Linked DNA regions of Prochlorococcus marinus XMU1412. The main gene of each other region encodes a partner of the protein of the gene in region 2 in a complex. Links are inferred from orthologs where the notes say so. Each region holds a gene or a part of one and is shown on either strand. Other genes may lie near its edges. The genes, in order: mnmE and mnmG.

Region 1 (3,043 bases), on a different replicon or contig from region 2:
TTGAAGAACTTGTTGAAATCAAATCAATACCTTTTATTAGATATTTACTAATTTCTTCAGGGTTAATTCCAGAAACTTCTATTATCAAATTTTTATTTACTTCTTTTTTTAAGCTATTCATTGATAAATCTCTTAATTCTTGAACGTTTTTTTTGATTATTTCAGGGCTAAGTTCATCCAATAAGACACTATCTGCACCTGCTAATACTGCTTCTTTTGCCTGTTCGATATTCTCAGCTTCAATTATGATATGAGTTGTAAAAGGCGAATTTAGTCGAATTTTTTTTACTGCATTATTAAGATTATCTGTCCATGCAATGTGATTTTCTTTTATCATAGCTGCATCGTATAATCCCATTCTATGATTGACTCCACCTCCGCATTTGAATGCATATTTTTCAAATATTCTTAAGCCAGGAGTCGTTTTCCTAGTATCTGCTAATTTTATATTTGTACCTTCTAACTTATTTACAAGATTCTTTGTGTGTGTTGATATTCCAGATAAATGCATTGCTATATTTAAGCTTATTCTTTCACTAGCTAGCAAACTTTTTGAAGGCCCATATATTTCTAAGAGTTTTTGATCTTTAACAAATTGATCTCCATCAGAGATATAAAATTTTGGACTGATTTTTAAATCAATTTTTCTAAAAATTTCTTTTATAATTTCAACCCCGCAGAATATACCCTCTTCTTTTGCAATCCAATATGCATTACCATTCTCTTCTGTAATAGAGGAACTTGTAAGATCTCCCCTACCTATATCTTCATCGATCCAATTATCAATGATTTTACTTATTATTGGAGTATTTAAATCCACTAAACTAAGAAATAATTAATTAATAAAAATTAAACTGAAGTTAGAGAATCAACTATATATCACTATGTAATTTAACTCAAATTTATTTACCAATACAAAACTTAGAAAAAATATTATCTAGAAGTTCCTCTGTTAATTCTTGACCAGTTATTTTAGATAAGTTTTGAATTCCATCTCTCAGCTCAATTGATAACAAATCAAATGGCAATTTATTTTTAATTATTTCATCAGTATCATTTAAATTAGATAAGCAAGCAGACAAATTTGTTAGATGTCTTTCGTTTAAAAATATATTGATATTTTCTACTTGTTTTAATCCGCATTTTTTTATAATTGTGTCTATTAATAATCTTTCACCATCATTATTCTTAATACTCATAAGAATTGTGTTTTTTAACTCATTTGAACTAATATTTTTGCAATTAATTAAATCTTTTTTATTACCCAAAATAGTAATTAATTTTTCTTTGGGAATTTCTTGTATTATTTTTTTGTCTTCTTCATTAAATCCTTCTTCAAGACTATAAATATAAATTATAAAATCTGACTCTTTTATTTTCCCAAAACTTTTTTTAATTCCTATACTTTCAATTTGTTCATGAGTTTCTCTTATGCCAGCAGTATCAATTATTTTCATTGGAATATCATTAATAGTTAAATTAACTTCAATAACATCTCTAGTTGTTCCAGGAATATTAGTTACGATTGCTTTCTCTTTTTTTGCAAGCAAATTTAATAAAGAGCTTTTGCCAACATTTGTTTTACCTATAAGCGCAATGGATATTCCATTATGAATATATGAATTTCTTTTTGCATTTTCTATTAGTAATTCTATTTTTTCTTTGACTTTTTTAATGTTTTTTAGATATTTGGTGTAATCAAAATCTGTGAAGTCTTCTTCAAAATCAACTCTCGCTTCTATTTCGCAAAGTTGATTTATAAGGTCATTTTTAATATCATCAATTTTTTTCTTTATTTCTCCTTGAACCCCGCTAAAGGCTAACTCGGCTGATCTGGTATTGCTTGCATTAATTAATTGATTAATCGACTCAGCTTGAGTAAGGTCTATTTTCCCATTAAGAAAAGCTCTTTGACTAAATTCTCCTGGGTTTGCAAGTCTAACTCTAGAATTACTAGATAATAATATCTTTAAAACTTTATTTACTATGATAATTCCGCCATGGCAATGAAGTTCAACTACATCCTCTCCTGTGAAGCTATTTGGGGATTTCATCACTAAAATTAAAACCTCATCTATAAATTTATTTTGTTTATTTTCCTGAATAAAACCACGAAAAACTCTATGTGATTTCCATGCATATTTAGATTTAGTTTGAACAATCTTTTTGCAAGAATTAATTGCGTCTTTCCCTGATACTCTTATTATCGCAACTCCTCCCTTCCCAATACTTATAGCTGAAGCAATTGCGGCTATCGTATCTTCTGTAGTAACTATCGAATCCATCTCTCGCTTTGTTATGGATAATTAAGTAAGATTATCAAGCATTTAATTTTGAAATTTTCTTTCTGAATGAGATTTAAAAGAGATATTACCTATAAGAAAATTCTATCATTATTTAGGAGTCAGAATGGAAGTCCTTTCTTTAATGCTAAAGGTTTAGCTATAGGGGTATTTAGTGGTTGCTTTCCATTTTTTGGTTTTCAGACTTTAATGGGAGTATTTTTTGCGAAACTAGCTAAGGGAAATATTGTTCTAGCTGCAATTGGTACCTGGATCAGCAACCCTTTTACTTATATTCCACTTTATTATTTTAACTATAAAGTTGGTTCGATTTTTTTAAATAATCCTTCTAATAAAATTCTTGAAAAAAGTTTAGTTATTGATGACTTATGGAAACAAGGTAGAATTTTTTCCTTAAAATTACTCTTAGGTTCATCTTGTGTAGGTATTTTATTAGCTTTGATTTGCGGCAGTATTGTTTTCTTTATCTACAAGATAAAAAGTAAAAGATAGATTGATCTGATTTTAAAATTAACTTTGTCCAATTCTGGCAATATCTAAAACATCTGCCATTGATTTAATTTGTTCAATTGTTTTGTGAAGTTGATTATAACTTTCAAGACCTACACAAAGATTTATAACAGCTGGTTTACCATAAGCAGTTTTAACATTGGCATCACTAACGTTTATACCTTTATCAGATAACCGCATAAGAATATCTTTAAGAACTCCAACTCGATCAATTACTTCTATTCGTAGCT
Region 2 (17,886 bases):
ATCCTCTAAGTCTTTTTTTATTTTTGGACAATATGTTTCTAAACAAGTACTGACTTGTCTTATTGCATCAGGACCAAATCTTGCTCCTGGTTTAAACGAACATGTCCCGTCATAATTAACTCCAAATATACCAATTGAGCAATGCTCAGGACTTCTTTTTGCTCCCATATAAATTGCATTTTCGTTATCAAATAAATTTTTTGTCATCTTATGGATTTAGTTCTTTTATAATTTTATTTGGCATCATTTTGAATGCTGCATTTTGAAAATTTAAATTCCAAATTTCACATCCTTTTTCTATTTTTAGGGCTTCATCATAATTTTTCTTTGATAAATCTAGATCTTCTGAAGAAGCGAATGTCCAACTCCAAATCCCGCTTGGATATATAGGCACAAAGGAATACATAGTTTCAGAAACTTTAAATATATTTTTTAGGGTTTTCAAAATATTTATGTGAATATTTTTGAAGGATTCAGGAGATTCGCTTTGCGTTGCTAATATCCCCTTTGGTGTAAGTATTCTTTTACATTCTTCATAAAAAGAATCTGAAAATAACAAATTTGAAAATTCTGAGGGATCTGAACAATCTATAAATATAACGTCGTAAAAATTATCTCTTGTTTTTTTTACCCATTTAACACCATCATCAACATATATTTCTAATCTTTTGTCATTCCATGCTTCGCCTCCAATTTCTTTTAGAAATTTTTTAGATATTTTGATAACCTCCTCATCAATTTCTACTAGATCAATTTTTGATATTTGAGAATATTTAACGCATTCTCTTAAAGTACCACCGTCACCACCGCCAATAATTAGTACATTAGATTTTTCGTCAATGCTACTTAATGCAGGATGCACAAGACACTCATGATAATATTTTTCGTCTTTTAATGATGTCATCCAGCAACCATCTAACATTAAAGCTTTACCATAATATTCATTTTCAATAACAATAATTTCTTGAAATTTTGAGACTTTTTTAATTAGAATTTTCCCATTTAGGCCGAATCTTGAGCCTTTATGATATTCATCTATCCATGTTGTAATATTTGTCATTTGCTTTTAGGAAGTTTCCCTGCCAATTTTTGCTTCGCTATTTGCCAAAGCCGTTGAAAGTCTTTGGGAGTTTGTTTTTTAATATTATCTCCTGCATGCTCTTCGACGATTGAAAATCTGTCTAAAAATTTTATATTTGTTTTTTGAAGAGCTGACTCAGGATTTATTTTTAAAAAGTTTGAGAGATTCAGAAGGGTAAAGTAAATATCCCCAAATTCATTTTTTATATCTGAATCATTTTTGCATTTGATTGCCTCTTTTAATTCATTTATCTCTTCTTCTAACTTTTTAAAAATCTCATCAGTACTTTCCCACTTGAAACCATTTTCTTTAACAACATTTGTGATTTTATCTGTACCAATCGTTGGAGGTAAATTTTTAATTTTCAAATTTAAATTTCTACTAATTGAAGATTTTATACGAGGTGCATCATTTTCTAAATTTTTTATATTTTCCCAAATCTGTTGTGATTTTTTTAATGATACTTTTTCTTTTTTGTCAAAAATATAAGGATGTCTATTAATAATTTTCTTATTTAGATTTTTTATAACATCATTTAGTGCAAAATCTTTTTCTTCGTAGCCGATTTCAGCATGAAGCATTACTTGTAATAAAAGATCTCCTAACTCTTCACATATGTTATCTGCATTTTTTTCATATATCGCATTTATAAATTCATTACTCTCTTCATATAAAAATGGGATCAACGATATATGAGACTGTATTTTCTGCCATGGGCAGCCCCAAGTTTTATCTTTTAATGCTTTGATATTTAATATTAAGATTTTAAAACTATTTATAGTCTCTAAATCGGAATTGTTTTCCAATTTATATCTATTGTTTGAGGACATAGGATATATTTTATTAATTAAATTTTGCCTCAATCATGAAATATTTAAATACTTAGTATAAATTTTTCAACTTCATCTATTAGAATGATCTATTATGAGGGCGATTAGCTCAGCGGTAGAGCGCCTGCCTTACAAGCAGGATGTCCCTGGTTCGAACCCTGGATCGCCCATTTATTATTTTTCTAATGACTGAGATCGTCAATCTTTCAATCAGTCAAAGCGCTGCTTCAGAACTATCTAGGCAAGCTTCTTTTGGAGGTTCTCCTGGAGAAATGTCGATTGATTTGGTAAAGGATAAAAATTGTTCCGAAGGATGGATGCATATTAAATTAAGGCCAGGTACATGTAATGGATCACCTATTTCAAGAACTGAAGGAGTAACTTTATACGCGGATGTAAAAAAGTTTAATTTACTGAAAGATTTAAAATTAGATTATTACGGTGATTTGAGCGGAGGTGGATTTCTTATTTCAACACCAAAAAATGCAAAACGTTGCTCCTGTGGTTCTGGCTTCAAACTTTTGTAGAATGGGTGTGTCTTTTTTTGCAAACTAATATTATTTTCATTAATTGGTTGCTCTCAAGATAAAATAAACAAAAAGTTTATTGAAATAAAATTTGCACATGACAGAGATGAATGATCAATTATTTTTAGAGAATTATTCACCTTTTGAAGTAGAGAAAAAGTGGCAAGAAAAATGGGAAAGTCTCAAGGCGTTTAGTCCTAACCCCGAGGATGATGGGGAGCCTTTTTGTGTTGTTATTCCTCCACCAAATGTTACTGGATCTTTGCATATGGGGCATGCATTTAATACGGCTTTGATAGATGTTGTAGTACGTTTCCAAAGACTTTTAGGTAAGAATGTTTTGTGTTTACCAGGAACTGATCATGCTTCAATAGCTGTTCAAACTATTCTCGAAAAACAATTAAAAAGTGAAGGCAAAACAAGCGAGGATATTGGAAGAGATGAATTTCTTAAAAGAGCATGGAACTGGAAAGAACAAAGCGGTGGAAGAATAGTTTCTCAATTAAAAAGGATAGGATATTCAGTTGACTGGACTAGAGAAAGATTTACTCTTGATCAAAAATTAAATGAAGCAGTTATTGAGGCTTTTAATATTCTCTATAAAAAGAATTTAATTTATAGAGGCGAATATTTGGTTAATTGGTGCCCTGAATCTCAATCTGCCGTAAGTGATCTTGAAGTTGAAATGCAAGAAGTAAATGGTCATTTATGGCATTTTAAATACCCTTTAATTTCTGAAAGTGGTGAACAGTTAGATAAGTACTTAGAAGTTGCAACAACAAGACCAGAAACTCTTTTGGGTGATACTGCTGTGGCAGTTAATCCTGATGATGATAGATATAAAGAATTTATTGGTGTCAAAGTAAAAGTCCCTTTCGTTGATAGAGAAATACCTATTATCGCTGATTCACATGTTGATAAAGATTTTGGTACTGGTTGTGTGAAGGTTACTCCGGCCCATGATCCAAATGATTTTGCAATAGGAAAAAGGCATAATTTAAAACAGATTAATGTAATGAATAAAGATGGAACTTTAAATATTAATGCAGGTATTTTTCAAAATTTAGATAGATATGAGGCTAGAAAGAAAATTATCAAAGAATTGGATAACTTAGGCCTTTTGACAAAGATAGAGGATTATAAACATACTGTTCCTTTTTCTGATAGAGGTAAGGTGCCAATTGAACCTTTATTGTCAACACAATGGTTTTTGAAAATGGATGAAATATCACAAGGATGTCTTAATGAAATTGATTCTAAAAAACCATCGTTTATTCCTCCACGCTGGGAGAAAGTATATAAGGATTGGTTAGAGAATATTAATGATTGGTGTATCAGTCGGCAATTGTGGTGGGGGCACCAAATACCAGCCTGGTATGTTCTTGATGAATCTCAAGACTCAATAGAACAAAATACTCCATATATCGTTGCAAGAAATGCAGAGGATGCCTTAATCGAAGCTAATAAAAAATTTGGATTAAATATTAAATTGGTTCGTGATAAAGATGTTTTGGATACATGGTTTTCAAGTGGTTTATGGCCTTTCTCAACCCTTGGCTGGCCAAATATAAATGATCCGGATTTTAAAAAATGGTATCCAAATAGTGTTCTTGTTACTGGTTTCGATATTATTTTCTTCTGGGTTGCAAGAATGACAATGATGGGGAATACTTTTACAAATAATATTCCTTTTAAGGATGTTTATATTCATGGTCTAGTTCGAGATGAAAACAATAAAAAAATGAGTAAAAGTTCAGGTAATGGTATTGATCCAATACTATTAATTGATAAATATGGTTCTGATGCTCTACGATTTGCTTTGATTCGAGAAGTTGCAGGCGCTGGACAAGATATACGGCTTGATTTTGATAGGAAAAAAGATACGTCTTCAACTGTTGAAGCTTCAAGAAATTTTGCGAATAAATTATGGAATGCAACTAAATTTGTGTTAATTAATAAAACTTCTAATAATAACTATTCGCTTAATGAGAGTGATGAAACTTCTTTAGAGTTATGTGATAAGTGGATTTTATCGAAATTGAATCAGTTAAATATAAAAGTCGCTGCTTTGTTGAAAGAATATAAATTGGGAGAATCTGCGAAACTTCTATATGAATTTTCATGGAATGATTTTTGTGACTGGTATGTAGAATTTGCTAAACAAAGGTTTAATAATAAAGAGACTAAAAATAGACAAATATCTGAAAAAGTTTTAATAAAAGTGCTCAGTGATATTTTGGTAATGATTCATCCTTTTATGCCGCATATTACTGAGGAACTTTGGCATGTGCTGCAACTAAAACCAGATAATGCATTATTATCTCTTCAAAAATGGCCAATTCACGAAAATAAATTTGTTGATAATAAGCTTGATAATTCTTTTCAGCAACTCTTTGAAATTATTAGGCTGATTAGAAATTTGAGAGCTGAATTAGGTCTTAAGCCATCAGAAAAAGGTCCTGTATATTTAATTTCAGACAATGATGAATTGATTGATTTTTTAAAAACTTTAGTTGATGATATTCAAACCTTAACTAAATCTTCTGAAGTATTTATTTTTAAAACTAATGCTGTTGATAAAAAAGAGTTTGCTAAATCTTTTTCCGGGATAATTAGTGATTTAGAGGTTTACTTACCTTTTCAGGATTTTGTAAATATAGATGCATTAAAGGAAAGGTTAACCAAGGATTTAAAAAAGGTGACTATTGAATTAGAAAATTTAAATAAGAGATTATCTAATAAAAATTTCGTTGATAAGGCTCCAAAAGATATTGTTGACGAATGCAGATTAAAATTAAATGAAGGTTCGGTACAAAAGGAAAGTATTACAAAAAAACTCGAACTTTTGAATTGAGAATGAATATATTTCTTGAAAATATTTATAATTTGTCTTTTTTTTTTAATACTGGTTTTGGGATCTTTTCGTTTGTTTGCATTTATATTTTAATTGTTTTATTAATACTTCCAGCTTCTTGGTTATCTCTATTATCAGGTTTTTTATATGGCTCATACTTAGGATCAATTATCGTTTTCATTTCCGCTTCCATAGGAGCATCAGTTGCTTTTTTTGTATCAAAAAGTTTTTTTGCAAAAAAGCTAAAAAATCTTTTTAGCCGTTATCCAAAATTAAGTGTCATGGAAAAAGTAGTAGAAAAAGGCGGACTTAAATTAATTTTTTTAGCGAGATTATCTCCGATATTTCCCTTCAGTATTCTTAATTATTTTTATGGTTTGAATAATGTTAAATTTAGAGATTTCGCTCTTGGTCTTCTTGGAATAATTCCAGGAACTTTTCTTTATTGCTCAATAGGTAGTTTGGCAAAAAGTATTCAGGAGTTAAAAAATGTGCAATCACCAAATAATTTATATATTACTAGCATTGGAATTATTTCAACTTTTTTAGTTGTATATTTCTCATCTAAATACTCCAGAGAATATTTTGAAAAATCTTAAGAATTTACTCTTTAATATTCCAATCTCTAATTGACGCAATTAAGATAAACCACAAAAGCCTTAATTTACCTAGTAAAGTTTTGTTGGCTTCTAATTCGATATATTTTGCCTGTCCACAAGGTTTTTTTATAAAGTTGAAAACTGTTTTCTTCGTCATAAGTCTCTCAAAAAGTCCTGATAATTATTCTTATATTTTATAGCCAAGATTTTTTTTTTATTTAAAAACCAAATTTTTCTTTGACTACTTTGTTGAATATTTTTTTAAAATTTAAATTTTATCTCCATCTTTAAATCCTCTAAAGCATTTAAATCGAGGAAACCTCAGACTAAAAGCCACCGCATCCTTTGACTTGGTTTTTGCATCAGCTCTGATTTCTACAAGTTGACCAACGAGATGATTACGTTTTGACCAATATTCTTCACGTTGGATATCACTAAATCCGCTTCCGCAACTAAGACTGTATTCATACCCATCATCTTCTCCTTCTACTAGGATTGCTCCCAGTCTCCCTTTGTTGCGACCTGTACCTTCTTCAACCGATACAACTTTTAAAGTGACTTCAATGAAAGGTTTTGCTTTTAACCAACTGTGTGTTCTTTTACATTCATAGATAGCATCAGGATCTTTAATCATTACTCCTTCATACCCACCTTCCACAGCAGATTTATTCAGCTCTACAAATCTTTTTTGTCCTTCAATAGTGTCGAGATCTACATTTTCCCATTCAAGTGTTTGTATATGTTTTAGAAGCATAGAATGTTTTGCTACCCATTCTTTTACTAATAAACTTCTTTTCGTTTGACTAATGTTCCATTTCCCTTTTTGAAAGTTTTCAAGGGGACATAAGTCAAATAGGTGGAGAACTGCGTCTTTGGTTTGTTTACCATCTTTTCTATGTACCTGTTTCATTAAATCTTGAAAGTTAGCGCTCATCACTTCACCATCGAGTACTAAGTCATAAGGTGCTGGGTCTTCTTTTAAGGCGATTTCTATTTCTGAGATAATATGACCAAAATTATGGAATTGTTTCCCATTACGAGAAAACATTTCTACTTTATTTTGTCTAATAATAGTTAAGACGCGTACACCATCTAATTTGATTTCAATTTGCTTTTTTCCTATCATTTTTTTTTCATGATTTGCACTGTCATGAGCTAAAGGACAAGAAAAAATAGGAATAGCATATTTGGGAAATTTCTTTGCTATCTTGTTGATTGTTTTTTCAGATACACCACATCTAAGATCTTTAATTAAAACTCGTCTATAAAATCCATTCCACTCTTCTTTTGTTGCAGATTCCATAGCCGTAAGAATCGCATCGCGTGCAGCGTGACCAGTAAGTTCTCTTTGAATAAGCTTATTGGCTAATTTTCTAAAATCTTCCCATAAAAAATTTTGACTTTTTTCAGTCTCTTTCTCAGGGACAATTTTTACACCAAAAGTTACTAATGGATCAAGTGCCATACGTATACCTTCAAAAAAATCATCTAGACCTTCTTTCATTGCTTCTGAGATAATTTTTTCTTTATCTAATCTACTTGGGTGTAATTCTAATTGATGTATTATTTCTTCTTTAAACAATTCTTTTTGCCTCACAAAAAATTATTAATTCACTTTAGCTATTCTGTCTATTTTCCAATCATTGTCAGTTTTTGCAAAAGTAAAATCTAATGGGAGCTCATCTTGTTTGTCTTCTGATTTTAAATTTAAAGTTATTATGATTTGATCTTCTTGGACTCTAGGTCTTCCTGATTTTAAATTTCTGTATTTATTAAGGTTTAAACTAGCTAGAAATTTAAGAAAGTCTTGTCGTTTTACATGAGTTTTATAAGTTTTTGTAGTCAAACCATAAGCTGCATCAATTCTACCAGCAGCTATTTGATCGAAAAACTTTCTTACTAATGGATTAATTCCTCTGGCGCTTATAACTAATTTGACTGCATTAAAAGTCCAAAAAGAAACTAGTACAGCACCGCCAACTAATAATGCTTTAATTCCGATATCTTTAACTAGTGTTGCATCCATGTTAATTTGAGTTTTCTATTACTTTAAGAAAAGAAATCGTTTTTGATGGCTTTTTTTGTCAAAATAATACTAATTTTAATCCATAATGCCTGTAATTCCTCTTTTACCTTTATTTCATAGATTTAATAGCCAATATTTTGAAAATTCTTTAACGGTTAATAATCACCCTTTAGTAAAAGTTAGATGGAGTGATAATAGATTAAAAACTACTGCTGGTTTTTATAAAAGAAAACGTATTAATGGTTTTATAGATTCTGAAATTATCTTATCGAAACCTATCTTGAGTAAATTATCCACTAGTGAAATAAATAGCACTTTATGTCATGAAATGATTCATGCATGGGTAGATAGGATATTAAAGAAAAATGAGATACATGGTCCAAATTTCCTACAAAAGATGCATGAAATTAATTCAAAAGAGAAGAATTTTCAAATTGCTGTAAGGCACTCATTTCCTATAGAAAGGAGAGAATTAAAATATATAGGAACTTGTCAACACTGTGGTGAGAAATTTTTTTATAGAAAAAGAATAAAGAATATAGCCTGTAAAAAATGTTGTGTAAATTTCTTTAATGGAGCATGGAATAAAAAGTGTTTAATTTTGTTTGATTAGAAATAATTAGATGTGTTTTTGTTTCTATCTTTGGAATTATTGATTTTTTTAATGTAATTTATATTTTAAAAAGAACAATAATTTATGGATTCAAGGAGAATTAGAAATCTTAGAAATAGTTTTGATAGAAATATTGTTGATAAACAAGTTGATAAAATTTTTGAAACTGGAAGACAATTCGTTGATGGAGTATCTGGTGCTAGGCCAGGTAAAAGAAGGAACTCAGATTTTCAAGGAATAACAAGTAAGAGTGTTAAAAAAGTAGGAAGATGGGTATCTGAAAAAGTGGATTTATTTTTTGATGAAGAAAATGATGATGAGAATTTTTACGATGATCAAAGCGATATTAAGACATTTTCCAGAGAATCAAATTCTTATGAATCTACTACACAGCATTCAAAAAGACCTTTAGAAGCAATATCTTTAAGGCAACCAAAAAATTTACAGACAACTGAGCAAAAAAAATTACCTTATGTGAAAGAGAGTAAGGACGAAGATTGGCCAGATGAAATGGATTTCAAAGTTGAAAGATGGCAAAGATCTTCAGAAAATGAGAATAATACTTCGAGAGATCAATCAATCCAACAAGTTCAATCAAAATCAAGAAATCTTCCTAGATCAAGAAGAAGAAGAGTATAGTTTGGTAAATTCTTTAATTCCTGAATAACCCAGTAAAGTTTCTAAATTTGGATTGAAAACTTCCCTTATAATAGTTAAGGGTTTTTTGTCTCGAAAAAATCTGTAATTTCTTGACCAGAATGGTCCTTTAAAGCAAAATTGATCTTCTAACCATTTTGCATTGACAAGTGAAATACGATCAACTTCTCTAAATAATTCCGATCTGTCTTGTGTCAAATTCTTCCAAATTGGCTCTTCCTTGGCTTTTAAATTTTCACTCACTTGATCTGCATTCCACCAACTTTCTGCCCATGCAAGGTTTTTATTATTGCTTTTGATCCATACTTGTCTTCTAATTAAAGGGCCATTTAACTGATTCAATTCTGTAGGCCCTTCTTGAGTTGATAGAGGATCTAATTGCATTGAAATTAATTTAATTTTTGTCTCTTGATTAGTTAAAAGCTGCAGGTGTCTAGTTGGACTTCCATCCCCAAGCAGCATTAATTTCCATGGACCAGATATTTTTGGTAGTGAATTCTTCACTAAAAAATTAGAGGCTTTTTCTTCCCATAAAATTTTTGGAGAGTTAAAAAGTTTATTAATCAGTGCTCTTACGGAGTGCTTTTAAGATGATAACTTTTTTTCAGCAAAAATATTTGCCTTATCTTTTTTTATCTCTCTTATTTTTAGCCAAACAAGTAAAGCAGTTAAATCAGCTTTGCTAACCCCAGGAATTTTTGAAGCATCACCAAAATTTTTTGGCTTTATCTTATTCAAATTTTCTCTAGCTTCTAAAGATAATGTATCTATCTTTTCATAATTTATTTCTTGAGGCAGAGATTTACAGCTTTGACGATTTATTTGTTCAATGTTGTTTTTTTGTCTTTTAAGATAACCCTCGTATTTAATATCTATTTCGACACCTTCTTGTATTGAAGAAGCTATATTTTTTTCAGTCAAATTATATTTAATTAAATCTGAATAATGAAAGTTTGGTCTTTTTAAGAGTTCTTTCAAAGTTGTTGAGCCTTTGATTTTTGATCCAGTGGCTAATTCTAGTTTTTTTGATATTTCATCCGTGTTTTTTAAACGAGTGTTTTTTAATCTTAATTTCTCTTTTTCAAGGAGTTTTATTTTTTCTTGATAGACCGACCATCTTTTCTCATTAATTAGCCCTATTTCATAACCTAATGGGGTCAATCGCCTATCTGCATTATCTCCTCTAAGGGTCAACCTGTATTCACTCCTACTAGTAAGAACTCTATATGGTTCTTTGAGATCTTTGGTAATTAAATCATTGATCATTGTTCCTATATAGCTGCTTTCTCTAGTGAAGATGATTGGATCTTTTTTGTTTAGTTTTCTTGTCGCATTGACTCCGGCTACTAATCCCTGAGCTGCTGCTTCTTCATAACCAGTAGTTCCATTAATTTGTCCAGCGCTAAATAAATACTCAATTTCTTTCGTTTCGAGTGATGTTTGGAGTTGTGTTGCAGGTATATAGTCATACTCGACAGCATAAGCTGGTCGCAACATTTTACATTCATTTAATCCAGGTAAGGTTCTTAGAAGTTCTAATTGAATATTTTCAGGTAAACCTGTAGAGAATCCTTGAACATATATTTCAGGGGTATTAATTCCTTCTGGTTCTAAGAAAATTTGATGTGATTCTTTATCAGCAAATTTAACGATTTTATCTTCAATTGATGGACAATATCTTGGCCCCTTACTATCAATAAAACCGCCGTAAATCGGAGTTAAATGTAAATTGTCTCGAATTAGTTGATGTGTTTTGGTAGTTGTTCTTGTGATATGACAACTAACTTGGGGCATATTATTTTTGATATCTGGATCAAACGAAAAATATTTATCTGCTGCAGTACTTGGTTGAATATCTAATTCATCAAAAATGATACTTCTTTTATCAACTCTTGCTGGAGTTCCTGTTTTTAAACGTTCTGTTTTGATACCAATTTCGTGTAAATTTTGAGTAAGACCTTTTGCTGCTTGTTCGCCCGATCTACCAGCTGACATTGATTTATTTCCTATCCATATTCTTCCTTCTAAGAACGTACCAGCTGTAATGATAACTGATCTTGCTGAATAATAACTACCAAAGAAAGTCCTTACACCCTTTATTCTTTTTTTTACGATTTTTTTTGAGTTCAATCCAATTTCTTCAGTTTTTCCGATATCTAGTTCAGTAATCATTGCTTCTTTTAATGATAAATTATCTGTATTTTGTAGTATTTCAATCATCTTTTTTGAGTATTCTCTTTTATCTGTCTGAGCTCTTAATGCCCATACAGCTGGACCTCTACTTGCATTTAATATTCTTTTTTGTATAGCTGTCTCATCAGCTAATTTACCAATAATTCCACCTAATGCATCAACTTCATGTACCAACTGACTTTTTGCCGGGCCGCCAACAGCAGGGTTGCAAGGTTGCCACGCAATCCTATCTAAATTGATTGTAAATAAGGCTGTAGAAAATCCTAATTTTGCTGTTGTTATAGCAGCTTCGCATCCTGCATGTCCTCCACCAATAACGATGACATCAAAAGATTCATTTGTTGAGTGATGATCTTGCATTTTAGGATTGATTTAATTAGCTAAATTCCTAAATCTCGTAAATTGAGGTTCAAATAATAATTTAACAGTTCCTACGGGTCCATTTCTATGTTTAGTGACAATGATTTCTGTAATTCCTCTATCTTCAGTCTCTGGATTATAGTATTCGTCTCTGTAAATCATTAATACTAAATCTGCGTCTTGTTCAATAGATCCTGATTCTCTTAAATCGCTTAACATTGGTCTTTTGTTTGTTCTAGACTCAACCCCTCTACTAAGCTGAGATAAAGCTACTACTGGTACTTTTAATTCTCTGGCCATGCTTTTAAGACCTCTTGTTATTCGTGAAAGTTCTTGCACTCTATTATCAGGGGTTGATCCTTCCATCAACTGGAGGTAATCAATCACAATTAATCCAAGTTCTTTTTTTTGTTCAGCTATTAATCTTCTGCACAGAGATCTCATCTCTAAAACACTTAAGTTAGGCTTGTCATCTATAAATATTGGCAATTGACCTAATGAATTGATACCTTCTCCGAGTAATGGCCATTCATCTTGCTGTAATCTTCCTGTTCTTAGCCTGCCACTCTCGATTCCAACTTCCATAGAGAGCAATCTATATGTCAATTGTTCTTTACTCATTTCAAGGCTAAATACACACACAGGTAAATCTTGCGATTGTGCAACATTTTTTGCCAGATTAAGAACTATTGAAGTTTTCCCCATTGAAGGTCTTCCAGCAACAATTATTAAATCACTTCTTTGAAAACCTTGAGTCATCGCATCAAGGTCGTAGAAATTTACTGGAATACCAGCTACTGAAGTACCTAATGATCTTGACTCTATTTCATTGAAAGTACTTGTAAGGATTTCAGCTGCTTGAGTCAGGCCTTTTGAAGGTTTTTCTTGGCTGATTTCAAATATTTTTTGCTCTGCTTTATCTAGAACTTCATTAGTATCTTGAGTTTGATCAAAACCTAGTTGAACTACTTCATTACCAGATCTGATAAGTTGCCTTCTCATGAATTTGTCGTTAATTAAATTAGCAACTTGTTCTATGGAAGCTGTAGAGGAAACATTTTCAACTAGTTCTACCAGTTTGCTGTTTCCTCCAATTTTTTCTAGTGATCGATTATCTGCTAACCAAGCACTCATTGACGTTAAATCAGTTGGTTTACCCTGGGTATGCAACATTAATGCTGTTCTATAAATCTCTTGATGGGCATTTATATAAAAAGCTTCAGGTTTAATTAAGTCTGCAATTCTTCCGATTGCGTCTGGATCAAGAAGTATGCCCCCAAGAACAGCTTCCTCAGCTTGAACATTTTGAGGAGGTACTAATCCAGAGTTTTCACTATTAAAATCCTTTTTAAAATTTTTATTTTGCCCATTATTTGGAAAAGGTACGGAAACCATATCTTTAATTGCTTAGATATATACTCTGGCTACTTTTCAAAATAATGCAACAAATTTATTAACTTGTTACTTCAATATTTACTTCTGCATTTACTTCTGGATGTAATTTCACTTTTGCAGTAAAGGAACCTAAATTATGAATATCAGGAACAGTAATGTTTCTTCTATCAATTTCTTTTTTAGTTGCCGCTTCTATCGCTTCGGCGACATCCCCATTGGTAACAGTTCCAAAAAGGACACCATCTTCTCCAACCTGTTTTTTGATAGTGAACCTACCTATTGTAGATAATGCAGTTTGGAAATCTAAAGCTTCTTTCTTTAATTTATCAGCAGCGATTTTTTCTTTTTCTTTCTTCCTCTCAATTTGTTTAAGGACTGCTGGTGTGACATTCATTGCCTTACCATAAGGTAATAGAAAATTTCTTGCGTATCCTGGTGCTACATCAACTAGATCTCCTTCTTTACCTAGTGAAGCGATTGATTCAGTTAATGCGACTTGTACTCTTTTAGCCATGAAAATATTGAACAATATAGTTAATAATAAGACCTAGAGGGTAACTTTACTTTTTTTGCTAAACCAAATTTCGCAAGAATCTTAATATGTTCCCATGTTATGTCTATCTGACCTTTAAATAATCCTTGTTTTGCTGAATTGGGAAATGCATGATGGTTGTTATGCCAACCTTCTCCAAATGTTAATGCAGCAACCCATGCATTGTTTTTAGATGAATCACCACTTTCAAATGGTGCTTTACCCCAACAATGCGTCGCGGAGTTTACTAGCCAAGTTATATGATAAACAACCACAAGCCTCAATGGAATTCCCCAAAGGACTAGAGCCCATCCTCCAACTCCTAATTTTTGACCTATTGCGTACAATGAAAGTCCAATAGGAATTTGTAAGAATAAAAAATATTTATTTAAAAATCTATAGTATGGATCCTTTATTAAATCTGCACTAAGTTTTGGAACAGCTTTGAGTGCTTCTACGTCTTTAAACATCCAACCCATATGACTCCACCAAAACCCCTTTTTACTATTGTGGTGATCTACTTCAGTATCTGAAAAAGAGTGGTGATGCCTATGTAAACCTACCCAATCTATTGGTCCATGCTGGCAACTTATGGCTCCACAGGTAGCAAAAAATCTTTCTAACCATCTTGGCACAATGAACGATCTGTGTGATAACAATCTGTGATATCCAAGGGTGACTCCTAAACAAGCAGTTACCCAGTAAAAAAATAATAATGAAGTGACTGCAGGGAGGCTCCAAAATTTTGGTTGTATAGCTACAAGAGAAAGAATATGAATTGCAACCATAAAAACTATTGTTCCCCACGTTTTATGTAGTCTTGGAGGATATTTTTTTGAATGACTGGAAGGTTCAAGTAATTTTTCTGAGAGTTCTATAACTTTTTCAGCTGGAACAGGTTTTTTTAATTTTGCTGTTTCTTGGAAAATTAATGAATTCATGATATTGAAATACTATTTTCAAAATTACCGATATGTAATATTATCATACTATACTATTGATAAGTTTAATTATCTGTGAGTCCCGGATATCGCGATAAATTATCTAGAGGTCGAAGGGCTATGGCTCATTTGATACACCTTTGGCATGAAAGAAATGGTTGGTCTCACAGAGTATTGCCATTACTTTCAGAAGTTCTTGATTTAGGTAAAGTTCATAATTCGCAAATTTCTAATCTTAGGAATGGGAAGTTATCTTCGCCAGGTCCTGAAGTATTTCTTGCTTTAGCTCAAGTTAATACGATTCTTGATCAAGGTATTGAAAAAATAAGGGATCGTTTTGAAAGCGATTACCCAGAGTTATGGAAATCTTTGGAAGAGTCTGCATTACCCTTAAAAAATGATTATGGTAATCCATTGTCGGCAGGGGAGTTATTCGAGATATTTTCAGGATTAAAACCTCTACCTTCATCTTTTGACTGGTACATAGAAGATGAAGAAGCTTCTGCTTTAAGTGATGCTCTTTCAGTGCATTTTTGTCAGAATAAGGCTTGGAGATCATGTAAAATGCAGGTAATGGAAGCATATGCTGTCAATAAATCTGCCCGTAGAGAACGTTTTGCTGAGGTAATTGCAGGAATTAGAGATTATACGGCAGAAGAATTAGATGGAGAACTTCTTGATTTATATGAAGCTTCAAAAAAACTTTCTTATTTTCAGGGTAGGGGACCTAATGCTTTCCTCGCAGAATTAAGAAATCTAGCTTCTGAAAAATAACATTAATTTTCATAATAAATGACTCTTGACAATAACTTAAAACTGGCTGAAAACGCTGTTCTTTCTGTCGAAGAGAGTTTAAGTAAAGTTTTCCAAGAAAGGTCCAATCAGGTTTTCCAGAAATTAGAAAATATTTTGACAATTTTTAAAGAAGAAAAAGTTTCTAGTAGTCATTTCAATCAATCTTCTGGTAGTGGTCATGATGATATATCTAGAGAAAAAATTGATGCGGTTTTTGCAAGATTGTTTCTTGCAGAAAAGGCTGCTGTGAGGATGCAATTTGTAAGTGGAACGCATGCAATAAGTTCTGTCTTATTTGGAATTCTTCGACCTGGAGATGTAATGTTATCTCTTACAGGACAACCATATGATACGTTAGAAGAAGTCATAGGAATTAGGGGAGGAGGAAAAGGCTCACTTAAAGATTTTGACATTGAATATAAGCAAATAAATATCTGCGAGAATTTTGATTCTTTTGAAGAAAAAATTGTTCATTCTTTTGAAAAAAATTCATGCAAATTAGTATTCATACAAAAGAGTTGTGGATATAGTTGGAGAAAGTCTCTTACGAATCATCAGATAGAGAAAATTTGTAGTCTTATTCATTCCCTTGATCCTAATTGTATATGTTTTGTTGATAACTGTTATGGGGAGCTTGTTGAAGACAGTGAACCAATTTCTAAAGGGGCAAATATAATTGCTGGATCATTGATTAAAAATTTGGGAGGAACAATCGTTCCTACTGGTGGCTATGTTGCAGGAGATGCAGAGTTGGTTGAGATGGCATGTTCTAGATTAACCTCACCAGGCATTGGTTCTTCTGCAGGAATAAATTTTGGACTAGGAAGATTAATTTTGCAGGGTTTGTTTTTAGCACCACAAATTGTTCACGAATCACTAAAAGGTGCTGATATGGTTGCAGCAGTCTTTAAAAATTTGGGATATAAGGTTTTACCAGAGCCAGCAACTTATAGATCTGATCTTATTCAGTCAGTAAGATTGAATAATCCTGATTTGGTACAAAAAGTTTGTCAATCTTTTCAAAATTCTTCACCAGTAGATTCTTTTCTGAATGTTGTTCCATCATCAATGGATGGATATGATTCAAAATTATTAATGGCAGGAGGTACATTTATTGAAGGTAGTACAAGTGAATTTTCTGCTGATGCCCCTTTAAGAGATCCTTACAATATTTTTGTTCAAGGTGGTTCTCACATAGCTCACATCAAAATTGCATTAATTCGATTATTATCTGAATTATTAGAGGAAAAATTAATTTCAAAGGATTCTCTACTTCCTTTATCTACTTAATCATGTCTTACAAGTTTCCAGACAACCTCAACTATGCTGATACTCATGAATATGTCTTGGAAGAAAATGGATTACTAAAAATTGGAGTTAGTGAATTCGCTATAGATCAATTAGGAGATATTGTTTTTGTTGAATTAGCTGATGAAGGGGCGACTTTAGAGAAAGGCGAGACTTTTGGAACAATAGAATCAGTTAAGGCCGTAGAGGAAGTCTATCTTCCTTTTTCAGGGGAAATAGTATCTGTAAATGAAAGTGTTATTGAGAACCCTGAGCTTTTACAGAATGATCCGATTGGAGAGGGTTGGTTAGTCATTTTGAAACCAGAATCAAAAGCATCAATTGCTGATTTGATGACTTCTGAGGAATATCAATCAAAGGTTGTACCAAAATAAGGCAAATTTTTTAAAAAGAGCTATTTTAAAGAAAAATATTTTAATATGACATCCAAATTTGGGTCTGATTTGTTTATAGATAGGCATCTTGGGTTAGGAGATAATGATGAAAGAATTATGCTGAACAAGCTTGGTTTTAATAATATTGATCAATTTATAAATCAAGTTATTCCTGAAGATATTCAGCTTAAAGATAAATCTTCAGAAATATTGCCCCAAGGTTGTTCAGAAATTGAGGCTTTAAATGAATTAGAAGAGATTGCGAATAAAAATACTAAAATGAGATCTCTAATAGGCCTTGGTTATTTTGACAATCACATGCCTAAAGTAATCCAGAGACATGTTCTCGAAAATCCAAGGTGGTACACGTCTTATACTCCATATCAAGCAGAAATTGCACAAGGAAGATTAGAAGCTCTATTTAATTTCCAGACTATTGTTTGTGAACTAACAGGATTTCCTGTCGCCAATGCATCTTTGTTAGATGAGGGTACTGCTGCTGCAGAAGCTATGGCCATGAGTTTTTCCGCAAGAAAAAATAAATCTTCAAAAGTGTACTTAGTGGAATCAAATGTTTTTGACCATACTTTTAATGTTCTACAAACCAGAGCAAAACCTTTAGGAATATCCTTAAAACGCTTTACTCAAAGCAATCTTCCTAATCACGATGATGTTTTTGGAATGTTGTTGCAATTACCTGGTAAAAATGGGGAATTATATGATCCCACATTCTTAATCTCCCAAGCACATAGATCAGAAATCATTGTTACTGCATGTATTGATCCACTGGCACAAGTTTTG

The links.
Region 1: the proteins of mnmG (region 2) and mnmE are in contact, whole or in part, in a solved structure (PDB 9HIP), measured with the Escherichia coli proteins. The link is inferred for Prochlorococcus marinus XMU1412 from one-to-one orthologs.

The regions. Positions count from the first base shown.
Region 1 is NZ_JAAORJ010000001.1:178,702-181,744, forward strand. Bases 95-3,043 are described here. They hold mnmE (tRNA uridine-5-carboxymethylaminomethyl(34) synthesis GTPase MnmE), read right to left. Parts: upstream 2,286-3,043; coding sequence 903-2,285; downstream 95-902. Other genes in these bases: nadC (carboxylating nicotinate-nucleotide diphosphorylase), read right to left, coding at 95-820; HA152_RS01000 (DUF2062 domain-containing protein), read left to right, coding at 2,352-2,795; HA152_RS01005 (RelA/SpoT family protein), read right to left, coding at 2,814-3,043. In the rest of the region: more of nadC, read right to left, coding at 1-94. UniProt on the Escherichia coli protein: Exhibits a very high intrinsic GTPase hydrolysis rate. Involved in the addition of a carboxymethylaminomethyl (cmnm) group at the wobble position (U34) of certain tRNAs, forming tRNA-cmnm(5)s(2)U34.
Region 2 is NZ_JAAORJ010000004.1:585,353-603,238, reverse strand. Bases 9,257-12,154 are described here. They hold mnmG (tRNA uridine-5-carboxymethylaminomethyl(34) synthesis enzyme MnmG), read right to left. Parts: upstream 11,741-12,154; coding sequence 9,773-11,740; downstream 9,257-9,772. Other genes in these bases: dnaB (replicative DNA helicase), read right to left, coding at 11,753-12,154; HA152_RS09725 (chorismate lyase), read right to left, coding at 9,257-9,724. In the rest of the region: speB (agmatinase), read right to left, coding at 1-207; speE (polyamine aminopropyltransferase), read right to left, coding at 209-1,060; mazG (nucleoside triphosphate pyrophosphohydrolase), read right to left, coding at 1,057-1,911; HA152_RS09765 (AIR synthase), read left to right, coding at 2,052-2,438; HA152_RS09760 (valine--tRNA ligase), read left to right, coding at 2,536-5,292; HA152_RS09755 (TVP38/TMEM64 family protein), read left to right, coding at 5,295-5,891; HA152_RS09750 (hypothetical protein), read right to left, coding at 5,896-6,048; HA152_RS09745 (ATP-dependent DNA ligase), read right to left, coding at 6,160-7,473; HA152_RS09740 (hypothetical protein), read right to left, coding at 7,498-7,917; HA152_RS09735 (SprT family zinc-dependent metalloprotease), read left to right, coding at 8,003-8,530; HA152_RS09730 (RNA helicase), read left to right, coding at 8,615-9,169; more of HA152_RS09725, read right to left, coding at 9,149-9,256; more of dnaB, read right to left, coding at 12,155-13,135; rplI (50S ribosomal protein L9), read right to left, coding at 13,194-13,649; HA152_RS09705 (acyl-CoA desaturase), read right to left, coding at 13,670-14,608; HA152_RS09700 (hypothetical protein), read left to right, coding at 14,684-15,382; and 3 more genes. UniProt on the Escherichia coli protein: NAD-binding protein involved in the addition of a carboxymethylaminomethyl (cmnm) group at the wobble position (U34) of certain tRNAs, forming tRNA-cmnm(5)s(2)U34.